Regions from separate parts of the Planctobacterium sp. AWH2_060 genome, predicted to be linked through region 2. Evidence: predicted binding sites of a transcription regulator. Region 2 holds the regulator's gene; each other region holds the start of a gene.
What was found. Region 2 encodes sigma-54, which starts transcription at its own class of promoters, with help from an activator protein. Its sites were predicted from a motif close to GTTGGCACGNNNNTNGNNT; they were not measured.

Region 1: a site for sigma-54 is predicted at 3,043-3,061, ahead of ACXAD8_RS20380 (DUF2726 domain-containing protein). Genes of this name have one in related genera too.
Region 3: a site for sigma-54 is predicted at 2,553-2,571, ahead of ACXAD8_RS17105 (hemerythrin domain-containing protein). Genes of this name have one in related genera too.
Region 4: a site for sigma-54 is predicted at 3,822-3,840, ahead of ACXAD8_RS04765 (kinase). Genes of this name have one in related genera too.

What each region holds. Positions count from the first base shown of each region.
Region 1 covers NZ_JBSWTG010000001.1:4,732,887-4,738,580, forward strand. The annotation lists gene ACXAD8_RS20365 (adenosine kinase) at 1-431, opposite strand, end outside; gene ACXAD8_RS20370 (cobalamin biosynthesis protein CobD/CbiB) at 485-1,447, opposite strand; gene ACXAD8_RS20375 (5'-methylthioadenosine/adenosylhomocysteine nucleosidase) at 1,456-2,163, opposite strand; gene ACXAD8_RS20380 (DUF2726 domain-containing protein) at 2,424-2,999, opposite strand; gene ACXAD8_RS20385 (hypothetical protein) at 3,107-3,448, opposite strand; gene ACXAD8_RS20390 (alkaline phosphatase family protein) at 3,578-5,197, opposite strand; gene ACXAD8_RS20395 (isopenicillin N synthase family dioxygenase) at 5,333-5,694, opposite strand, start outside.
Region 2 covers NZ_JBSWTG010000001.1:4,504,863-4,510,556, forward strand. The annotation lists gene rapZ (RNase adapter RapZ) at 1-777, opposite strand, end outside; gene ptsN (PTS IIA-like nitrogen regulatory protein PtsN) at 774-1,217, opposite strand; gene hpf (ribosome hibernation promoting factor) at 1,234-1,521, opposite strand; gene ACXAD8_RS19375 (RNA polymerase factor sigma-54) at 1,548-3,041, opposite strand; gene lptB (LPS export ABC transporter ATP-binding protein) at 3,113-3,838, opposite strand; gene lptA (lipopolysaccharide transport periplasmic protein LptA) at 3,868-4,374, opposite strand; gene lptC (LPS export ABC transporter periplasmic protein LptC) at 4,337-4,906, opposite strand; gene kdsC (3-deoxy-manno-octulosonate-8-phosphatase KdsC) at 4,903-5,457, opposite strand; gene ACXAD8_RS19400 (KpsF/GutQ family sugar-phosphate isomerase) at 5,457-5,694, opposite strand, start outside.
Region 3 covers NZ_JBSWTG010000001.1:3,999,340-4,005,033, reverse strand. The annotation lists one part of gene ACXAD8_RS17115 (IS3 family transposase) at 1-267, shown strand, start outside; one part of gene ACXAD8_RS17115 (IS3 family transposase) at 267-1,336, shown strand; gene ACXAD8_RS17110 (RNA methyltransferase) at 1,498-1,998, opposite strand; gene ACXAD8_RS17105 (hemerythrin domain-containing protein) at 2,083-2,520, opposite strand; gene ACXAD8_RS17100 (TetR/AcrR family transcriptional regulator) at 2,739-3,386, opposite strand; gene ACXAD8_RS17095 (alpha/beta hydrolase) at 3,491-4,684, shown strand; gene ACXAD8_RS17090 (efflux RND transporter periplasmic adaptor subunit) at 4,731-5,694, shown strand, end outside.
Region 4 covers NZ_JBSWTG010000001.1:1,086,478-1,092,171, reverse strand. The annotation lists gene ACXAD8_RS04780 (sugar phosphorylase) at 1-810, opposite strand, end outside; gene ACXAD8_RS04775 (glycosyltransferase family protein) at 822-2,042, opposite strand; gene ACXAD8_RS04770 (HAD-IIB family hydrolase) at 2,049-2,876, opposite strand; gene ACXAD8_RS04765 (kinase) at 2,900-3,763, opposite strand; gene sufB (Fe-S cluster assembly protein SufB) at 4,201-5,637, shown strand; gene sufC (Fe-S cluster assembly ATPase SufC) at 5,668-5,694, shown strand, end outside.

The DNA of each region.
Region 1 (5,694 bases), 230 kb from region 2:
TCTAATGACGACGTTATACCCAAATAAGTATTCATGGTTCGGTCTGCATCGTCAGTCAACATAACTATGCATTTGCCAGTTTCACCGTCATGATGAACTTCATTTAGAAGGTGATCTACACCGACATCGGTCAGGTCTTTTTTGTAAAAGTGACCAAAGTTATCTGTACCTACTTTGCAGCAATAAAATGTTTTAGCTCCGAATTGTGAGGCTGTCACTACGGTATTTGCTGCTGAGCCACCACACGCTTTCTTTTCCAATTGATAATTGCTTTCGAGCTGAGTATATAATTCTAAGTGGCGTTCTTTGTCGATAAGTGTCATCACACCTTTTTCGATATCTTGGGAATCGAAAATTTCTTCGTCAACTCGAAATTCCAAGTCAACTAAAGCGTTACCTAAAGCGGTAATGTGGTATTTTTTATTGTTCATTTGGGGTTTGTTAGTTCCAGAAAGTAATTTTTCCAGACACCATTACCTCCAGTTCAAGAGGTGGAAGGATATCTGAGTATAAGGGCAACGTAAATCAGCGCGATTAACATGATTAACAGCAACAAATATTGCGCCAGAAGTATACCCAGTTTTCTGGCATCTTCCAACCCAGGTAAGGTATCTGTGCCACATTTAGGTAGTCTAATCTTTTTAATACCATAATAAGCTGGTCCACCTAATTCACACTTTAATGCACCAGCAAATACAGCCAGAATCAAACTGTGGCTGGATACCTGCGAACCCAGACGTTTTACTGCGGCGAAAGAGCCGGACAAGCCTAGGGTAATACTGAAAAACAGCGTGGAAATCCGCACTGGAAGCCACTGCATGATAAACATTGACCAGGCCGCTGGTTTTCCAAAGTGTGTGTAGACTTTGAGCTTGAGATTCCACTCCTGACTCATTTCATACAAACAGCGATAGAGCAGGGCGGTTATGCCGCCACCAATCAGATACCAGAAAATAACCGTTAAATATTGGTAATGGAATCGCAGAATGCGGGTTTCCATGCTGGCTTTTATAATGCCAACTTTAGACAGGTTACTGGTTTCTCTTAACACTATGCCGGATAAGGTGTTTCTGGCCAGTGCTCTTTTGTCCTGACGCAATTGCTGAATGATTTGTCGGGTTTTTAAGTTACTGGCGCTAAATCGAAGCGCGAGAAACAGGTAGAAAGCCTCAAAGAACCAGTCGTATTCGGCAAACCATTGAATAGCAAAAATAAGAATTGCCAGCGGCGTTAACAACACAAAGATAGCCATAAGTCCGGCGATCCGTTGTTGTCCTGCGGCCCGTTGATTGTTGGCGGCTTTTTTACCTAAAGCGCGAGCGAAAATTTTCAGGAAAGTCAGTGGGTGACTTTTGTCGCTCCAGCGAATATTGGCTTCCGCCAGCAATGCCACAACCAAAATGCCCGCACTGAGCAGCGCGGGATTTAATTCGGAAAACAGTTCCATTTAGGCCCTTAACCTTGATATCTCGCCAACTCCTGAATCATGGCCATAACCAGTTCTGCTGAGTTTTTCCCGGCTTGTTCAAGATATTCAGAAAAGGATATTGAAGATTCTTTGCCTGCGATATCTGAAAGTGAACGAATCACTAAAAATGGTGTATCCAGCATAAAACAGGTTTGCCCAATCGCTGCACCTTCCATTTCTACAGCAGACATATCCGGGAACAAACTTCTGAGTCGAGTAACTGCATCGTCACAGCCAATAAATGAATCGCCAGTACAAACCAAACCTCTTTTGATTTTAGTACAGGTAATATTGTTGGCAGCGTTTACGGCTGCGTCCACCATTCTGACATCACAAGGATAGATATCTGGCATGCCGTAAACCTGACCCCGCTTATAACCGAAGTGGGTTACGTCAACGTCGTGGTGTTGTACCCCGGTAGCAATAACCACATCGCCAATATCGAGCTGGGTGTCAAAGCCACCGGCAGAGCCAGTGTTGACCACAAAGTCCGGTGCAAATTTGTCTATCATAACTGTAGTGGAAACCGATGCAGCGACTTTACCGATGCCGCATTTTACCAGTACCACTTCGACATCATTGATGGTGCCGACGTAATATTCAAGGTGTGCAAAATGGAAGGTTTCTTTTAATTGCATGTGTTGTTTTAACAGTGCAATTTCCTGATCCATTGCGCCTAAAATACCAATTTTCATAGTTATTTATAAATCCTGCCTGTTGGTCGGAACGCATTCCGACACGTCAATCATATCTGTAGGTCGGAATTTATTCCGACGCCGATGCTTAATTCAGCCACCCGTAGGTCGGAATTTATTCCGACGCTGTCGCCAAATGCAACCACCATGGTCAGACAGTTTAACGACAGGCTCACCTAAAAAACAGTCGTAAATAAAAAAATGCCAGACAAAGTCTGGCAATTAAGGGGTGACCAGAGGTCGATGAAGTAATTGTGCAATCAGGCCGCAATAGGACGCGTAAAGGTGGCTTTGCGATCTGGGTTATTTGTTCCGGCTACCAGCGGCTTTTTCGGCTCTTTATATTTAATAGGGGCCAGCTTGGCATTAATGCAAGCGCGAATGTCTGCAGGTTTGTAACCGCCTTTTACTTTAATGCGCAAATGAGGAATACGTGCAGCGTCAAGCGCACCACTTAAGAACCAGTCACGCTGAGTCTTGTAGCCATCTTTCTTGTTCTTCTGATGAACCAGGTCAACGGCAATTACCGGCGACAGGTCTTCTTTGTCACAAAGCACAAAGTCCAGATGATGTCCTGCGGCGCGTTGCATTGCTGTGCGCAGGGTTTTCTTTTCGGTTTTGGGACGTACCGCCAGGATGTCCACCAGGCGAACCCGACAAATAATGCGGTATTTATCACCCACAGAAGCTTCTAACAGATCCAGAAACTGGCGCTCAACCGGGGTAAATAAATTGGTTTTTCGGGTAAATGGAAAGGCGAGGCCACCGTCATTTAATTTGATAGCTCCCACCGTCACAACGATAAGTAACATAAATAAAACGATTGCGAGTTCCATATTTTCTCCTGCTAACTGAAATACGCTTTTCTGGTACCTCTGAAAGCAAGGTCAGTGCCAGAGTTAGCAAGCCATTGAAGAAATTATTAGAGACGATGCAATGCGTCTTAATTATAAATCAGGTTCACCTGTGTCCCGGCCCCGTCCGCAAAGATGTAGGCGCGATATTGCTTGTCTGCGCTGTGAATTGTCAGATACTTTCCTTGCTCAGTCATTTGCTCTGTATTGAGTTGCACCTTTAAGGATTCTGCCACGGATTGGGTGGGTGAATTAATGTAAAAACTCAGAGTTGATGGTTTTTTGACGCCAAAAATTCGACATGTTTTGCTGCCCGGTGGAAGCTGAATATCAAACCATTGTTGAGGGCATGTCGCTGAACTGGGGGCAGTTTGTTGGGCATGTCCCAACAGGGGAAGCAGAGCCAGACTATAGGTAAATAACTTCAGCAAAAAATGTCTCGGTCAGAAAGTACTGCCTGAAAGTATAGTGTTGACTGTTTGTCTTGTGCAAGTTGCTGGAATATACCTGAGAATGAAAAAGGCCAGGAGAGCGCCTGGCCGTTGAAACTATCGCTCAGATTATTGCAAATCTGCTATTTCAGGTAGCACATTACCAGTGGATTTGTCCGGGTAACCGATATCCAGGGTTGCTGACAAAGTCACTGCCAGGTCTTCCGGAGACGCCAAACGGGTGACGCGCTGCGCGGGGACTTTCCAGCCAGTAAAGTAAACCGGAACATGGGTGTCATATTTATAGGGCGAGCCGTGAGTTGCTGCAGAATAACTTCCGGTCATGGTGGAAGTGTTCTGCACCACAATTAAATCACCAGAGCGCTGTTGCACAAAGTTGTTGCTGACCTTTTGTGATATGGGGTCATTTTTAGGCGTTCCCTTGGCCAGTTCAATATTGTTGTAAACCGCAGCAATTTCATCGTAGGTTTGCAGTTCTTTGCTAAAGTCTTGCAATACCTTATTTAGGTCCAGTTTTGCTGCATTAATGGTGTCGTGATTTAAATAGATGTTTGGCAATCTGACGAAAGAAAGCAATTCACCTTCGATCTTGTTGTCTTCTGCGTAGTTCTTTACATAGGCTTTGAATTTATTGGAGACATCACCGCGCAAACCTGAGAATCCCAATGATTTTTTGTATTCGGGAATGGCGTCAACACCGTGATCTGCTGAGAAGGCCACCAGTACATGCTCAAGGCCAATCTCTTTATCCAGAAAGTTAAATAAATCCGCCAGGGTTTTATCTAGCAAATACAAGCCATCTTCTGCTTCGCGGCTGTAGGGCCCATAGTTGTGGCCAATGTAATCGTTTAAAGAAAAACTGATGGCCAGAAAGTCGGTAATATCATCTTTACCCAGTTGTTCTTGCACTGCGATGTGTTTGGCGAAATTGGCGGTTAACTCGTCGGCATAAGGAGTGTAATTAAGCGCCTTGTAGTAGTTTTTATCTGCTATGTCTGGCAATTGATGAGGGAAGCCCCGGTTAAATCCTTTTGGCGGGATCTGGAACAGCTGGTTGGCTGCGGAATTGACGTATAACGCCTCTGGCTTAGACAGATCCCACTGTTTACCCAGGTAGTGATCCTTCATGCCGGAACTGTTAAAACTGGCCGTCCACTGCGGTAGCGTGTCGTAATAATAGGAACTGGTGACAAAGTTACCGGTATTTTTATCCATCCAGAAAGACTTGCCGAAGTGACCACCGGTAAGCACTGCACCGCGATCTTTCACCGATACCGAATAGATTTTGGCCTTGCCATTGGTGGCAAAGTGCAACTCATCAGAAAAGGTAGAAGCCATCAGGTTCTTTGGGGAGGCACTGTGGCCTTCGCCATTTAATAGCAGTGTGCTCTTGTCGGCGACACAATACATATCGGATTGCGAAGCCACATCAAACCAGTTGTTACCAATTAATCCGTGCTGAGATGGAATAGCACCTGTGGCTAGGGTGGCGTGACCTACTGCGGTAAGCGTTGCCGCGTGACGATAGTGTGCGTTGGTGAACAGGGTGCCGTCGTCTAAAAAGCGCTTGAATCCCTTTTCATTTTCACTGCTTAGGAAATTATCCTGATAGCGGAATAACAAGTCTCCCCTTAACTGATCTACGGTGATTTGCAGCACCAGTTTGGGTTTATCGGCCATGGCATTGGCAGTTGCCAATAATGCAAGTAATGCGAGTGTTTTCTTCATGTTATGTTCCATTTGGGTATCGTTGAGAACATAACAAACAGGCAAAAAAATGGCGAATAAAGCAAAGCTTATTCGCCAATTCAAACTTTCTTATTAATGCGTAAAATTACTTTTGCCGCAATTCAGAAAAATGCCTTAGATTACACCTAACTCTCTGAGGCGTTCTTTCAGGTAGCTATCGGCTGTATAGCGGTCAGAAAGCACTACTTCTGGTTTAGGATGCAAGAACAGAGGCAGTGATATTCTGGAACGAGACTGATCCTGACCCTCAGGGTTAACTACTCTGTGACTGGTGGACGGGTAGTAATGACCTGAAGCCTCCTGCAACATGTCTCCGATGTTAACGATCAGCGTACCAAAGTCACAGGGCACATCCATCCAACTACCGTCTTTGGCCTTAACTTGCAGGCCCGGTTCGTTTGCCGAAGGCAGAATAGTTAACAGGTTAATGTCTTCGTGGGCGGCCGCGCGAATCGCATCGGGCTCTTCGTCACCCT
Region 2 (5,694 bases):
TTCGGCAATAAACACTGAGCGGTGCTGACCACCGGTACAGCCTATGGCGACAGTAACATAACTGCGGTTGTTTCTTTCAAGGTGGGGTAGCCAGGTTTCTATCAGGTTTTGGAACTGTCCAACCACTTTATTTACTATGGGCTGTGCTGTCAGGTACTGTGCTACCGGCGCGTCTTTTCCTGAATAGGGTTTGAGTTCTGGTATCCAGTGTGGGTTGGGTAAAAAGCGAACATCAAAAACATAGTCTGCGTCTTTCGGAATACCATTTTTAAAGCCAAAGGACTCAAATACCAGCACCAGGCGTGAGGACTTCTTACCTAAAATTCGTTCCCGCACCAGCTCGGCCAATTGATGAATCGACAGTTTATCGGTATCAATATGCAGGTCTGCTCTTTCGTAGATCGGAACCAATAACTCTCGTTCCTTAACGATGGCATCTGCCAGGGAAATATTGTTTTTAGACAACGGATGCAGACGACGGGTTTCGCTGTAGCGTTTCACCAGAATATCATCACTGGCATCCAGGTAGATGATGGTGAGATCCGTTTTATTGGGCAGAAAATCGAGATTTTCAGTGAGCTGCTCGGGATCTTTAGGCAAGTTTCGCACGTCGATACTGACGGCAATCTGGTCGTATTCACTGACAACCGCGTGGGTCAGTGTTGGTAACATGCTAACCGGAAGGTTATCTACACAATAATAACCAAGATCTTCCAGTGCCCTCAATACCACAGACTTTCCTGAGCCGGACCGTCCGCTGATCACAATTAGTTTCATACCAGTGCTTCATATAATGCGTTGTCTGAATGGCAATTGCGAATTACTTTGGTGACCTCTTTGTCACTGAGTTTTTGAGCTATACGGGCGAGAGTTTGCAAGTGCCCCTCGGTTTGCTCAACGGGTACCAAAATCGCAAAAAATATATCAACAGGTTGATTGTCGATTGCGTCAAATTCTATACCAGGCGAGCAGGTGAGTACAATAGCCAAAGGACTACTCAGACCTTCAACCCGACCGTGGGGGATAGCAATGCCATTGCCGATGCCGGTGCTGCCCATCTTTTCGCGACAAAGCAGACTGTTCAGCACATCTTCTTCGGTCAGTTCGCTGAGTTTTTCGCTGGCGACTAAGCTGATGATTTGCAATGCGCGTTTTTTGCTGGTGATGGGGACTGCACAGCGCGTGCAGTCCTGAGAAAGGATGTCTTTGATTTCCATCCCTTATTAAACTCCCTTAATGGCTCTTGAGCTTTTCTTTATGCTTGATTACCTGCCTGTCGAGCTTGTCGATGAGGGAGTCGATGGCGGCGTACATGTCTCTGTGTTCAGAGGTGGCAAAAACCTCGCCACCGTCAAGGTGTAAAGTTGCTTCAGCTTTTTGATTGAGTTTTTCAACGTTTAAGATGACATATACATTGTTTATGTGATCAAAATGTCGTTCCAGCTTTGTGAATTTTGTATCGACATAATCGCGAAGAGAATCGGTGATTTCGACGTGATGACCTGATAAGTTTATTTGCATAATTGGTCGTCCTTCTGTAGGGAAGTCTATAACAGACTCTTACGTTGGTTAGATGGAGGAATCGAGAGTGATTCCCGGTATTTTGCAATGGTTCGCCGGGCTACCATAATGCCTTGGTCGGCTAACAATTGCGCAATTTTGCTATCACTCAGTGGCTTGGCTTGATTCTCAGCTGCCACCAATTTCTTAATCAATGCCCGGATGGCCGTGGAGGAACACTCACCACCATTTTCCGTGGCCACATGACTGGAAAAGAAGTATTTAAGCTCAAAAATACCCCGTGGCGTATGCATGTACTTTTGAGTGGTCACACGGGAAATTGTGGACTCGTGCATATCTACCATTTCAGCGACGTCGTTGAGTACCATGGGTTTCATCATTTCCGGACCATGCTCAAAGAAACCGTGTTGTTGCTGCACAATACAATTGGCAACTTTTAGCAAGGTTTCGTTGCGGCTTTCAATGCTTTTGATAAACCACTTGGCTTCCTGCATGTGTGAGCGAATAAACTGTCCATCAGCACTGTTTTTGCTGCCCCGACTCATGGCCGCGTACTGCTGATTAATATTCAGCTTAGGCACGGCATCGGGGTTGAGTTCCACAATCCAGCGACCGGATTTCTTCATCACTGATACATCAGGAATGACATAATCTGGCTCTTTATTGTTTAATGTGGCACCTGGATGAGGATTCAAGGTTTGCAGCAGTTTTAGCACTTCTTTTAACTGCTCTTCGCGCAGTTTTGATTTTCTGATCAGGGTGCGAAAATCCTTTGCCATCAGCAGATCGGAAAAGTCGCACAACAGTGATTTTGCTTCCTTCAACCAGGGGGTGTCATTGGGGTATTGTCCTAACTGAACCAGCAAACATTCTTGCGGAGTCAGTGAGCCTGAGCCCAGAGGATCGAAGTGCTGAATGCGTTTTCTGACACATTCTACTTCGTCCAGTTCAATTTCTTCGTCGTTGAGGCTTTCGAGAATTTCTTCTACCGACATCCTCAGATAGCCGGATTCGTCGATAGAATCGATGATCGCAAGCGCGATGGCTTCGTCGGTTTCACTGAAAGGGGTTAAATGCAATTGCCACAGCAAATGGTCCTGAATGGATTCGCTGGTTTCGCCCTGATATACCTGGTCGTCATCCGGACCCACTCCGCCTGATGAAGCGGGCGCTGAAGAGGCGCTGTAATATTCGTCCCAGGTGCTGTCTATGGGAAGCTCGTCTGGTAAGTCGTTTTTCTCCAGAGCATCGCTGGAGTCCATGCCATCGGAACCACTGAATTCGTTGTCGCTGTCGGCGCCATTCAATTCTGCTGATTTAGGCTCTTTTAATAACTCTAGCCCTTCATCGCTACTGGATTCGGTATTTTCATCCACTTCCAGCAGAGGGTTTGCGTCCAGCGCGTCCTGAATTTCTTGTTGCAGGTCGAGCGTCGACAGTTGCAGCAGGCGAATAGCTTGCTGCAATTGAGGGGTCATTGTTAGCTGTTGGCTAAATTTTAGTTGTAAAGACGGCTTCATTAAAAATGGTAGTTTCCGACTCCAGTGCTCAGGGTAATTGTGCCCCAATCAATAGATTATTGTTAGTGTTACTATAGCCTGAATTGCTCACCCAGGTATACATCTCTTACTTGCTGATTTGCTAAAACTGTTTCTGGTTCGCCTTCTGCGATTACCTGACCATGACTGACAATATAGGCCTGTTCACATACGTCCAGAGTTTCTCTTACATTGTGGTCAGTGATCAATACCCCAATTCCTCTGTCTCGCAAATGATGAATGATCTTCTTTATATCATTAACAGAAATTGGGTCAACGCCTGCGAAGGGTTCATCCAACAAAATAAATTGTGGATTGGCTGCCAAAGCGCGGGCAATTTCTACTCTGCGCCGCTCACCACCGGACAGACTCATTCCTAAATTATGTCGAATGTGATTTAAATTAAACTCATCCAGCAATTCGTCTGCCAGCTCTTCCCGTTGCTCATTGTCCAGTTCTTTGCGCATTTGCAAAATAGCCATCAGGTTTTGAAAAACACTGAGTTTTCTGAATATTGAAGATTCCTGTGGCAGGTAGCCAATGCCGTGTCGAGCGCGAACGTGCATGGGTTGTAGGGTTAGCTGATGCTGGTCGATGAAAATCTCGCCCTTGTCTAAAGGTACGAGACCCACAATCATATAAAAGGTGGTGGTTTTACCTGCGCCGTTAGGACCGAGCAAGCCGACTATCTGGCCGGTGCTGACTTCGATGCTGACATCGCGCACTACCTGACGACTTTTATAGGATTTTGCCAGATTATTCGCGTATAACGTGGGCACTGAAATGGTTTTCCTTGTTGGGTTGCGCGTTAATTTTTATCGTCGGTCTGAAAAACGGTAGTCACTCTTCCATCGGCTTCGTTACTACCTGCGATCAATTGTTCTTTCTCTAAATTAAAGCTGATCTTTTCACCTTTCACCATACTGGTGTCCTGATAAAGTTCTGCAGCACCATTTAGCTCTAAGGTGCGAAACTCGACCACGTAGCGGATTTCTTCGGCTTTGGCAGTGATCTTACTGCCATCATCCATGGTTTGCGAATACACAGCAGGCTTGCCCAAGGCAATAAAAATTTCTTTGCCTTTGCCCGCTTCAGCGGACACTCTCACTTCGTCGGCATTGATAGACAGGGTGCCCTGACGCACATGAACGTCTTCTTTAAATACCGAAGTTTTGCGCTTACCATCCACGAACTGAGACTTTGAATCAACCTCAATCGGAAGTTTAAAGTCGTCTTTGCCTGCCCAAACCGGAAATGAAAGCAGCACGCACAGGCTGCTAATGGGCAACAGGTTGTTGATAAATCGTTTTAACATGGTCTTTTAGTTCCAATTTTCGGGTCAGCAGATTGACAGTTAACCCGTTGCTTTCTATCACAAAATCCGGACCTGTTATGGTGACGGGATTATTTGATTTGGCGGTCTTGTTGAGCAAATCAATTTCGACAAAGCTGGTTTCGATAGTTTGTACAAAATCATCCTGATTAAGGCTTTTGATAAGGACATTTTGCTCAAGTTCAATACGTTGGTCGCTATATAGCGTTCCTTCTTTGGCAACTATTTGCCAGGGAGACTCGGTTTCATCGGTGTAAATGGTGTATTCCGGGTTCTCAAACAGGGTAAAACCCAAAATATCATAATGTTCCATGGAAGAGGCAAAAACCTCGTGGTTGACGCTGCCAGAGTCGTTGTACAAAGTACTTTTCATATTGCGGGCCTGATAATTGGGATTCCAGGCTTCGGGCGTGTCATCAATGGCTTGCGGCGTGTTGTCATCGGCAATCATGTTGACATAAAGCGCCAGCAACACAATAAACAATAAGCCAATGCTGATATGAATGCGGCTCATACGCTACTCGCCAGTATTCCTTGTAATTTTCCCTGACTCAATAAAATCAAATCACATAGCTCTCTGACGCAACCGAATCCTCCGGAAACCTTAGTTTGATAATTACACAAGGCCAGCACTGTCGGGTGGGCATCTGCGGGCGCTACTTTGATTGCGGATAATTCAAACATGCCAGTGTCGGGCAGATCGTCGCCAATCGATGCCGTGGCCTGTGGCGGGATATTCAATTGAGACTGCAACTTTTGCAGGGCTGTTTTTTTCTGCTCTTCACCCTGAATAATATGCCTAACCCCCAACGCTGAAAAACGGTCGGACACTATCTTAGACTTACGACCAGTAATAATGGCAACCTCAACTCCGGCGGCCATTAGCGCTTTCAGGCCGTAACCGTCTTTGGTGTGAAAGGCTTTGAGCTCTTCGCCTTGATTGCCCATGTAAATACGACCATCACTAAAGACACCATCAACATCACAAGCGAGTAGTTTTATCTGTTGCATTTGCTCCAGAAGCGATTTTTGCAGGTCACCATATAGGGTTTGAACTTTACTCATTACACAACCCCTGACTTGATCATGTCTAACATATTAAGCGCGCCAATAGGGCGTTGCTCCTCGTCCACCACTATAAGTCCGCTTATGTTGCGACTTTCCATTTGGCTGAGAGCTTCTGCTACTAGCATGTCTTTGCGAGCCGTGTAGCAGTTTTTAGTCATGACTTCGTTAATAATAGTGGCATGGACGTCTTTTCTGGCATCGATGACTCTACGCAAGTCGCCATCGGTAAATACG
Region 3 (5,694 bases), 510 kb from region 2:
TCTCGGTGGTTTTAGAGACGGCCACATTGTCGGAAGTTGAATTAAGTCAATATTGTAGGGCGCATGGTCTTTATCCTGAGCAAATTCAGCAATGGAAACAGAGCTGTATCTCAGGTAATCAGACAGAAGCTCAGCAGCGTAAACAACAGGCGCAGGAGCGCAAAAGCGACAAAAAGCGCATTAAGGAGTTGGAGAAGGAACTCAAACGTAAGGATGCTGCTTTAGCTGAAACTGCGGCTTTGTTGGTGCTGAGAAAAAAGTTAAATGCCTACTGGGGGGAAGACGAGGACAGTTAACCACACTCCCGGATAGGCAATATTATGTATCATTGGTTGACGAAGCCGTTATGGCTGGAGTCAGAAAAATCAAAGCCTGTGAGGTAATTGGATTATCTCTTCGCACACTGCAACGATGGCAAGAAGCAGGCGGTATAAGTGCAGACAAAAGACCTGAGGCGAGCAGACCGCTGCCAGCAAATAAATTGACTGAAGCGGAACAGGAGGCAATTTTAGACACCTGTAATCAGGAGCGGTTTGCCAGTTTATCGCCATGCCAGATAGTCCCCATATTGGCTGATGAAGGGACTTATCTGGCTTCGGAATCCAGCTTTTACCGGGTTCTGAAAGCGAATAATCAGCTGAAACACAGAGGCAAGGCGAAACCTAAAGGGAGTATGATAAAGCCAGACGGGTTTAAAGCTAAAGCGCCCTGCGAGGTCTGGACATGGGATATTTCCTATTGTCCGTCCACGGTAATTGGTCGATTTTTCTATCTCTACATGATTATGGATATCTTCAGTCGCAAAGTGGTTGGGTGGGAAGTGCATGACAGTGAATCTGGTGAGTATGCAGCTCGCCTCCTTGAGCGCACACTGTGGTCAGAGAAGTGTGTTAATGAAGATATTATATTGCACTCTGACAACGGCAGCCCGATGAAGAGCCTGACGATGCAGGCAAAGATGATCGACATGGGAGTCATTGGCTCACGTAGTCGCCCGGGTGTCAGTAATGACAATCCCTACTCTGAATCCTTGTTTCGCACAGTAAAGTACTGTCGTCGATGGCCAAGTGAAGGCTTTAAAACACTGGAAGAAGCGAGGCTTTGGGTAAAAGAGTTTGTTCAATGGTACAACACTGAGCATCGCCATAGTCGGATCAAATTCGTCACGCCGGAACAACGACACAATGGTGAGGATAAAATGATACTAGCGAAGCGTGCAAATCTATATGCAAAAGCAAAGGGCACAAATCCTAACCGGTGGTCTGGCGACACCCGCAACTGGGATCAGATCGATGTTGTGGAACTCAATCCGGAGAGCAAAAAAGAAGCAGCTTAACGGCTTAGGCGACAACTACCTTGAAAAACGCCGCTGATGGCAACAGATTACCGGGGCAGAAACTCAATTAGCAGGTGTAATTCACCGGACGCTTACAAATTACGTACGGTTAACAGCGTAAAATTACGATGGGTGTCCATGTAAATTTGTCCATGTAAATATCAGGCCTTTAACCGATTATTGTTATCCCTGCTGCGTCTCACAAAATCGAGACTGCGATCAAAATCTGACTTCGCCAGTCTGTCGTACATCACCACATTGACGGTAGCTGCGAGGTTCATACTACCGTGGGTAGGAATGTAAATAACGTCATCGCACTGGGCCAACACTTCCGGTGCCACCGAACCATCTTCGGGACCAAACAGGTAAAAAGCGTTGTGCGGATGTTGATAATCCGGTAACGGAATTGCGCCTTCCACCAACTCCACTACCACCCGTCGTGCTCCTTTTGGGGTCATGGCAATCAAATCTTCGACACCAACAGTGGGAATTTTTTGATGTATGTTTTGGGTATCGGCATTGAATTCTTTGGCGTAGCGATAGCGGTTGCCGGTGTAAAACACAGAGCTTGCGCCATAACAGCCTGCCGCCCTTAATATGGAAGCAACATTGCTGGCAGATTTGGGATTTTGTAAGCCGATGGTGATTAACTGGTTTTGCATGAAGAGCCTCTATTCCATTAGAGACTGATTGTAATGTAAATCCTCAGGAGGGAAAACGCTCAGGGACAAGAATGTCCCTGACATTTAGTGCAGTTGCTCTTCTTTTTCTTCGACAAAATCCTCAGCCAAATCCAGTTTTTCTTTTCCGGATAACACATGTCCCGCCTGCTGGAACACTTCTTTTTCCTCTTCCTCAAGGTGATGCAGTACCTTGTCTTGCAACTGCTTCATATAGTGCAGCCAGGCCGGGGAACTCATGTCGGTATCGTCCAACACTTCAATCAGGTTATCAATCTCATGATGTTCATGAATGCCGTGCCGAGACTGCTCCAGCGTTCGATCAGAGTTCATCAGTTTCTTGTAAAAATGACGCTCTTCAGCCGCCGCATGAGCCTGCAACTCCTGCTTAAGCTCAGCGTAATACTCTCTGCGCGGCTTGGAGTCACCCGATGTGCTGACCAATATTTTCATCAGCAAACGCTGTTTTTCGTGATCCCGGCGAATGGTTTCAAAAATTTCCATAATTTACTCCTTTTAGTTGCTTGATTTAACAGGAGCGAAGACTGTGCCAGATCGGAAGGAAGCTATAAGCTTATGATTTAACTAGCGATATCTAAAAAGCGGATAAATGAGAATTGCGCCACTCTGTAAAAATTTCACAGCCTTATCGGTAAGATTTATCTGTGGCTGTCCTTGTAATTAACAATTTACATAGCGGACTCTGATGTATATTTGGCGTATCAGGCGTCGGACTGATAATAGGCCAGAAACATCGCAGCGGTCGATTCAGCAATATCCCGTTTTTCGGCTTCTGTTGGCGGAGCTTCAGCACACATGAGCTGTGGCCAGAAACAACTGCCCTTCACCAAACTGTGAATTTGCGTGTTAGCCTTTTCAATATCCAGGGGCTTGAGACGCTTATCCTGCAAGGCTCTTTTTAACCAGCGCTGTAATACCGTTTCATAATCCCTGAATACAGCAGATTCCTGTCTCAGATCTTCCGGCGAATACATAAAGTGACCAAATGCCACCCTTGTCAGATTCAGATATTCTTCCGAGGCAATAACATCGATTTCAGATTTTATTAACGCCACCAGTTGCGGCTCAAGCGGCTGATCGGATTGATAATTGTCGTCGCTGTCCACCATGGAATTTTTCCACATAGAGGACAGAATGTGCATCACCAGGTTTTCTTTGGCTTTGAAATGATTGTACACCGTGCGTTTCGACACCTGCGCTTCTTCCGCAATTTTGTCCATACTGGTGCCTTGCACGCCATCCCGCTGAAAAGCCCGCTTTGCCGCACTGACTATGGCTTCACGCTTTAACTCAGAACGCGTCTTCTTCTCTTCAACCATAAAATAACTGCCACCTGTTTTGCACTGCAATGAAACGATACCCAACAAAATTTACACTAATTAGTTTACTTTTTCCAATCACAAAGTAAACTACACCGTGTCGTTTACTTTTTATTGGTTATGGGATTCTGCTCATGCGCTTAAACATTATCTTGTTTTTCAGTGTTCTGGTGCTGACTCTGGGGTGTAGTAGTACCCATCATCGCCTGCCGTTGCATCTTTCAGATCAATATTACAATTATCTGCAGCCAGATTTCGATTTATACCTGGAAGAAACAGAAAACTATTTAATCAGTGAGCGTCGCTTTCTCAGTGATGACCGGGCACTGGAACTGGCCATGAATATGCCCTTTCAACAATCCCCGGAACAGGCCACAGACAAGGCCATTTTATTAGTACACGGCCTCAGTGATTCGCCGTTTTCTTTTGTGGATATCAGTCGCTCACTGGTAAAGCAGGGATTTTATGTGCAAACCCTGTTGCTGCCCGGTCATGGCTCCAAGCCACAAGATATGAAGCTGTCGCGTTATGAAGACTGGCAACAGATAGTGGATCACTACGCAAATTTGTTAAAACAAGATTACTCACAAGTGTGGCTGGGAGGCTACTCAACAGGCGCTAATTTAGTCACCATTCACGCATTGCAGCAGCAGGATATCGCCGGACTGTTATTGTTTTCGCCGGGATTTGAATCTAAAGCGGTTCGCTTTGAACCACTAACGCCACTGCTGGCCAGTGTTTTACCTGTTAGCTGGCGCTCCGATGATATTAATCTGGCCCGCTACTCCGGTGGTCCACTGCACGGGGCAGCGGCCTATGCGAAAAGTGCGGATATAGTTCGCCAACTTCTGGAAGAAAAGCCAGTAACCATCCCCACCTTTGTCACCATCAGTGAAGCAGACAGTGTTATTAACGCGCAAGCCATTAAAGATATTTTTAGCCGCAGTTTTAACCACTCTGCCAGTGAACTGCTATGGTTTGGGGAACAGGTTTTTTCTGAAAACAATATCCGGAGTAAGTCTATGCACTTACCCATGTTCAACATCAGTTCCGGTTCACACATGAGTGTACTGTTTGCCCCCTGCAATCCATATTATGGTTTGTCTGGCAGCAAGCGTATGTGTAACAACGGCTTAAACAGCAAAGAAACAGCAACCTGCGAATCCGGTAGTGATATCTGGTTTGCGGCCTGGGGCCACGAACACGAAGGCAGAGTTCACGCTCGTTTAACCTGGAACCCCTACTTTGGCACCATGATGGAGCGTATTGAGCATCTCCATAGCAATGCCACCACCCTGATATCAAACAGTAATCTGAGCGGGCAATAATGCCACCAACAACCAGACATCACGCCATTACAGAGAGGATTTTATTATGGCTTTCGCAAGAACAGTAAAAGGGATCGCCACACCAGCGATTCTGTTTTTAATGACGTTAGGTCTGTCGGCCTGTCAGCAACAGGAAGCGGCGCAGCAACAACAAGCACCGCAGGCAATGCCGGTTAAGGTGTTAAATCTTGCAACCGAAAATGTCACAGAATGGGATGAGTTCACGGGTCGTTTTCAGGCTGCCAAGCGCGTTGAGGTAAAAGCCAGAGTCAGTGGCTTTATTGAATCTGTCACCTTTAATGATGGTCAGCTAATTGAGAAAGGTCAGGTACTGTACGAACTGGATAAACGCCCATTTCAAATAGCTCTGGACAGTGCTGAAGCGCAACTTAAATTAGCTCAAAAAGAATTGGACCGCGGCCAAAACCTGGTAAAAAACAATTCCATTTCTCAGGAACAACTGGACGAGCGCTTGCAGCAATTACAGGTGGCACAGGCTAATTATGATCAGGCACGTCTGAATTTAGAATTTGCCTCGGTAACTGCGCCTATTACTGGCCGCATTGATCGTACCTATGTCAACGAGGGCAATCTGGTTGTGGGTGGTAATGCCAGCGGTGAGCCACTAACCACGATTGTGACCACTAACCCCATTCACTTTTATTTCTCAGCCAGTGAAACCACTGTTCTCAACTACATTCGCCGTCAAATCGCTCACCCCGATGCCATCAAGCGTGAAGACGCCTGGCCGGTATTCGTGAAATTACAGGACGAAGACAGTTTTGCTCACGATGGCACTATGGATTTCACCTCAAATTCACTGGATTTTGCCACCGGAACTATCGAAGTGCGCGCCGTGTTTGATAACCCCGACAACTTGCTGCAACCGGGCATGTTTGGCCGCTTGAGATTGTCCCCCTTACCTCCCTATGACGCCATCACTATCGAAGACAAGTGGGTAATGTCGGAACAAAACAAAAAATATGTCTACATCGTTAGTGGTGAAAGCA
Region 4 (5,694 bases), 3.4 Mb from region 2:
AATCAGGGTTCGCAATAATCGGATCACTTCATGAGTTTGCATCAGGTTAATGCTGGGGGTACCGGCAATTTTCCATAAAAATGCCACTGCATCCATGCGAAAAATACGCACGCCTGAATCCAGGTACTGGCGAATAATCGAAACAAAGGCTAACAATACGTCCGGGTTGCGAAAATCAAAATCCACCTGGTCATGACTAAAGGTGCACCAGACATGTTGTAATCCTTTCGCCGTTTCTGTTTCCCGCAACAAGGGGGACGTTCTCGGCCGCACCACCTGCGAAAGATCATCATCAGGTGAAGCCGTAAAAAAGTAATCAGAACCCGGTCCTTCACCACGGATAAAGTTTTGAAACCAGGCGCTGCGGCTTGAGCAGTGATTGATGACTAAATCCGCCATCAGGCGTCGGTCTTTGGCAATCGCTTCAATATCTTGCCAGTCGCCTAGAGCCTCGTTGACACTGGAGTAATCAATGACAGCAAATCCATCATCAGAGCTATAGGGGAAAAAGGGCAATATATGGACGCTGTTGATGCTGTCTGCAAAATACTTGTCCATAAACTGACGCAAGGTTTTTAACGGGTGCTCATCATCCCGGACGATACTGTCACCATAGGTGATGAGCACGACATCCTGCTGATCCCAGTTGTTCTGAAAAACCCCTGGCTGTTTGATGTCTTTATCCAGGCGCATCAGTGCGATCAGTTCATCACTCAGTGTTTGGTACGAGCGATTCAGCGTTATGCCATCGTAGATGACTTCCAGTTGTTGCTGTAGTTTGTGTTTTAAGTTGTCTAACAGCTCTGACATAACAGGATCCTTTAACTATATTCGTTGAAGTCTAACTCTACCGCTTCCTTTATCTCTTCGAGAATATCTGGTACTGCGCTAACGACACGGTTCCAGGTGGGAATAAAGGGCGTTTCCATGGGATTTTCCAGAAAATGCTGACCTGCCGTCATGATGTTTTGCGCAAACATCTCCACAGCATTTTCTTCAGTGTGAATATCAAATTTTAGGCCATTCATAATGGCATCGTTGTTGAAAGTTTCCACAAAATCAAGGGCAATTCGATAATAGGTGGCTTTCAGCGAACGGAAGGTGCCGGCATCAAATTTTTCACCCTGAGTGGCCAGTTTTCTGAATAGTGCTTTGGCGATATCAATAGACATTTTAGACAGTCCCGCTTGTTGATTATCCAGCGACAAATCCTGATGTTTATGATCGTAAGTTTTAGCAATATCCACCTGGCAAATCCGGTTATGGGAATAATTGCGATGCATTTCCGACAGGGTGCCAATCTCCAATCCCCAATCACTGGGAATGCGTAAATCATTTAAGACATCGCGACGGAATGAGAATTCACCGGCTAATGGATAACGAAAACTGTCCATATATTCCAGATATTCATTGTGACCACAAACACGCTGTAGCGCTCGGATCAAAGGGGTAACCAACAAGCGCGAAACCCGACCGTTAATCTTGCCGTCAGCGACACGAGCGTAATAGCCTTTACTGAATTCGTAATTAAATCTGGGGTTGGCCACGGGATAAAGCAGACGTGCTAGTAATCCTCTGTCATAAGTGAGGATGTCACAATCGTGTAAACCGATAGATTCGGCTTTTTTGGTAGCCAGAATGTAACCCATGCAATACCAGACATTACGTCCCTTGCCCAATTCAGTGGGGGCTAATTCCAGGGCTTGTAATTTGGCATCAATCGCTTTCAGACGAGGGCCATCGTTCCACAAAACTCTGTGGTGTTGAGGTAGTTTTTTGAAGAAATCCAGGGCGTGGCGATATTGCGCTTCGTCAGCTCTGTCCAGGCCAATAACCACTTGTGATAAATAGTCTACCTTGCTGATATCTTCGATAATATTGGGTAGTGCCTCGCCTTCGAGTTCGGAAAACAAAGAAGGTAACAACAAGCCCATAGGACGAGCCTGGCTAAAAGTTTTTAGTTCAGCTTCGAGATCCTCTGCACTGCGGTCGGCCAGATTGTGTAGCGTCGTAATGACACCATTTTGGTAAAAGTCTGCCATGGGTATTTACTCCTGATTGAAGACGATTTTTTCGAGGCATTCGGACCAGCCATCTGGCCCACAGAGGGTACTTTTGTAAAGATGTTTTGATTTTTTTATTATTGGAAAAGGGTGGTGTGCCGATTTTATCTGCACAGCAATATCAGCAGCTTCCAGCATGGCGCTATCATTTTGGCTGTCGCCCAAAGCGATGCTGGTGAATTGTTGTTCTTCACATTCTTGCGAGAACATTTGAGTCAGCCATTGCTGAGCTTTGCCCTTATCTGTGTCGCCACAAATATGGGTAAAGCGGCCACCGGTTAATACTGTGGCGCCTGCGGCCTGCATGCTATGTAAAAACTCTCGTTTGGCGTATTCATCACCTGACCAATGAAGCGGCTCGCCGTATTGACGCTGCATGGCCATTTGTGCAGCTTCTGGTGTTAGTCCTGTCAGCGCCACAACCTCAGACACACTCATCTGCGAGAAGCCTTTAAACATACCGTAAAAGTGCTGTCCGTGTTGTTGAATTAATGTCAACCAATGCTGTCTTTCATGAGTAAATGACTTTATCCACATGTCATCTTTTTCAATGGTCTCAGGTGGTTGCCAGGGGAAAAAGTCTTTGGGGATTGCAACCGCAGCCCCATTTTCAAAAATAAAAGGGGTCTGCAATGCCGCAGCTTCTGTAAAGGCTTTGATTTCAGCAAAGGTTTTACTGCTGTTGGGGATCACAAAGTGACCAGCCGCTTTCAACTTGTTGAGCGTGTCAGACGCTGCCGCGAAGCTATAGTTGTCATGATCCAGCAAGGTGCCATCGAGATCAGTAAAAATGAGATAGGTAGCTACGGACATGCACTGTACTCCAAACTAAAATGTTATAAACCAATCGTGCCTTGAATGTTGCGCAGATTATCCAGTTCCAATACCACGTCACAGCTTTGCGGTAATGATCTCAAACACTCTTCGGTGAGGCGCTGATAGAATTGAATAAACTGCAAAACCTCAGCTTCATTCATCAGACGATTGTTATTTGTGCCCTTAATCGTAGCGGATAATTTTTGTTCCTGCTCCAGTCGCCATTGGAAGACGTTGTCAAAACCCGGCGCCTTTAACATCACCCAAAAATCCATCAGGGAATAGAGTGGTTGATAATGTTCGGTTATTTGCTGATTTACCCAGTTGCGCCAAATTCGGTTGGCATCTTGTTCTGCTTCCAGCGCGTTGACCGGGTAGCGCAGTTGCAACTGAGATTGTGGGCTGACACCCCAACACCAACCTTCCATGATAACCAGATCCACCGGGCCATTTATTTTTGGCCAGTCACTGCTGGGATAGGGGTTATCTGTTGCTTTATTAAATCTAGGTACAGGCACACTACCTGGCGCTTTTAAAGCAGTCAGTGTTTTTGCCATTAATTCGTTATCGTGTGTACCTGGGACGCCACGGGTTGCCAGCAGTGGTGAAATACGTTCTGCCAATTCACGTCTGGTTTTGCGGTCGTGATAAAAGTCATCGAGGGAAAGCACCGCGACTTTCATTCCATTAGCCGTAAACCATTCCCCTAAAAATGCACTCAGAGTGGATTTCCCAGAGCCCTGGCAACCGTTTATGGCTAAATAAAAAGTGCCATTGTGTAGCGTCTGAGCTTCTGCAATTTTTTCTGCCAGGGGCAAAAAGTACCGGGACACCGTCTCGGCAAAAGCGTTTGGCAATTGATGAGTTGCTAAAAAGTCATTCAAAAATGTGGCTTTGATAGCAAATACTCCTGATTTAAATAGGTTGTTGCATTGCGAATGGTTTCAACATCCATGCCATCGCATGGATGATCTGTTATTTAACTTTGAACCTATAAAACTTAGGGGCTAGGGGATAATGATAGTGGAAAATACACATTGTCGAGAAATCTTCGATGCACCAAAATGGTGAGCATTATCAAAGAACCCTAAGCTAATGGTGCAATTTTTTGCTACAGATTGGTGCGAAATACATAAGCGATATAAGGAATAAACAAAAGGTTGCGTTAAATCGCTAATCTGTTGCTGATGATTGGGGTGAAATACTTGAGTAAATTACTCAGGTAATTTACCATTGCCGCCATTAATAGGACAGATGCCTTGTTATTCTTCGGAGTGCGTTCGAAGAAGGTATTTTGGTCAGCAAAATTAAAGATGATGGTATGTCTGAACAAATAGAAGACGCGTTAAGAAAAGAGTATGAAGCGGGTTTCGTTTCGGCGATTGAGTCGGAAACATTTGCCCCTGGACTGGATGAAGACGTTATTCGTCGTATTTCAGCAATTAAAGGTGAACCTGAGTGGATGTTAGATTGGCGCCTTAAGGCCTTTAGAATCTGGCAGAAAATGGAAGAGCCTGAGTGGGCGCATTTACATTACCCAAAAATCGATTACCAGAATATTTCCTATTATTCTGCGCCTAAGAGTATGGCGGATAAGCCCAAGTCACTGGACGAAGTTGATCCAGAGCTGTTGGCTACCTACGAAAAACTGGGTATTCCACTACACGAGCAGGAAATGTTAGCAGGCGTCGCGGTTGATGCCGTATTCGATTCAGTGTCGGTCGTTACTACTTATCGTGAAAAGTTGGAAGAAGCCGGTGTTATCTTTTGCCCCATTTCAGAAGCGGTGCACAAATACCCTGAACTGGTGAAGAAATATCTGGGCCGCGTTGTACCACAACACGACAACTATTTTGCCGCGCTAAATTGCGCCGTTTTTACCGATGGCTCTTTTGTTTATATTCCCAAAGGCACACGCTGCCCGATGGAGCTATCCACTTATTTCAGAATTAACGAGCAAAATACAGGACAATTTGAGCGCACACTGATTGTTGCTGATGAAGGCAGTTATGTCAGTTATCTGGAAGGCTGTACAGCACCACAACGCGATGAGAATCAGTTGCATGCTGCTGTCGTTGAGTTGGTTGCATTAGATGACGCTGAAATCAAATATTCCACAGTACAGAACTGGTACCCAGGCGATGCAGAAGGCAAGGGCGGTATCTATAACTTCGTAACTAAACGCGGTATTTGCCACACTAACGCCAAAATCTCCTGGACACAGGTAGAAACCGGTTCTGCCATCACCTGGAAATATCCGAGTTGTATATTGAAGGGTGACAACAGTATCGGTGAATTTTATTCTGTGGCCTTGACTCGAGGCAAACAACAAGCCGACACGGGCACTAAGATGATTCACATCGGTGAAAACACTAAATCCACCATTATCTCAAAAGGCATTTCAGCAGCGCAGAGTAACAACAGTTACCGCGGTCTGGTGCAAATGCACAAGAGTGCCAAAAAAGCCCGAAACTTTACTCAGTGTGATTCCTTGCTGATTGGAGACCAATGTGGCGCTCACACTTTCCCTTATGTAGAAAGCAGTAACCCCAGCGCCATTGTGGAACACGAAGCCACCACATCGAAGGTTAGTGATGAGCAAATGTTTTTGTGTCAGCAACGTGGATTGGATGCCGAAAAAGCCGTATCTATGATCGTTAATGGCTTTTGTAAAGAGGTCTTTAAAGAGCTACCTATGGAGTTCGCAGTAGAGGCCGGTAAGTTATTAGAAATCAGTTTAGAAGGTTCGGTGGGTTAATCCTGACGAGGCAAGCAAGGTAAAGAATTAATGTTAAAGATCAGCAATTTAAAAGCA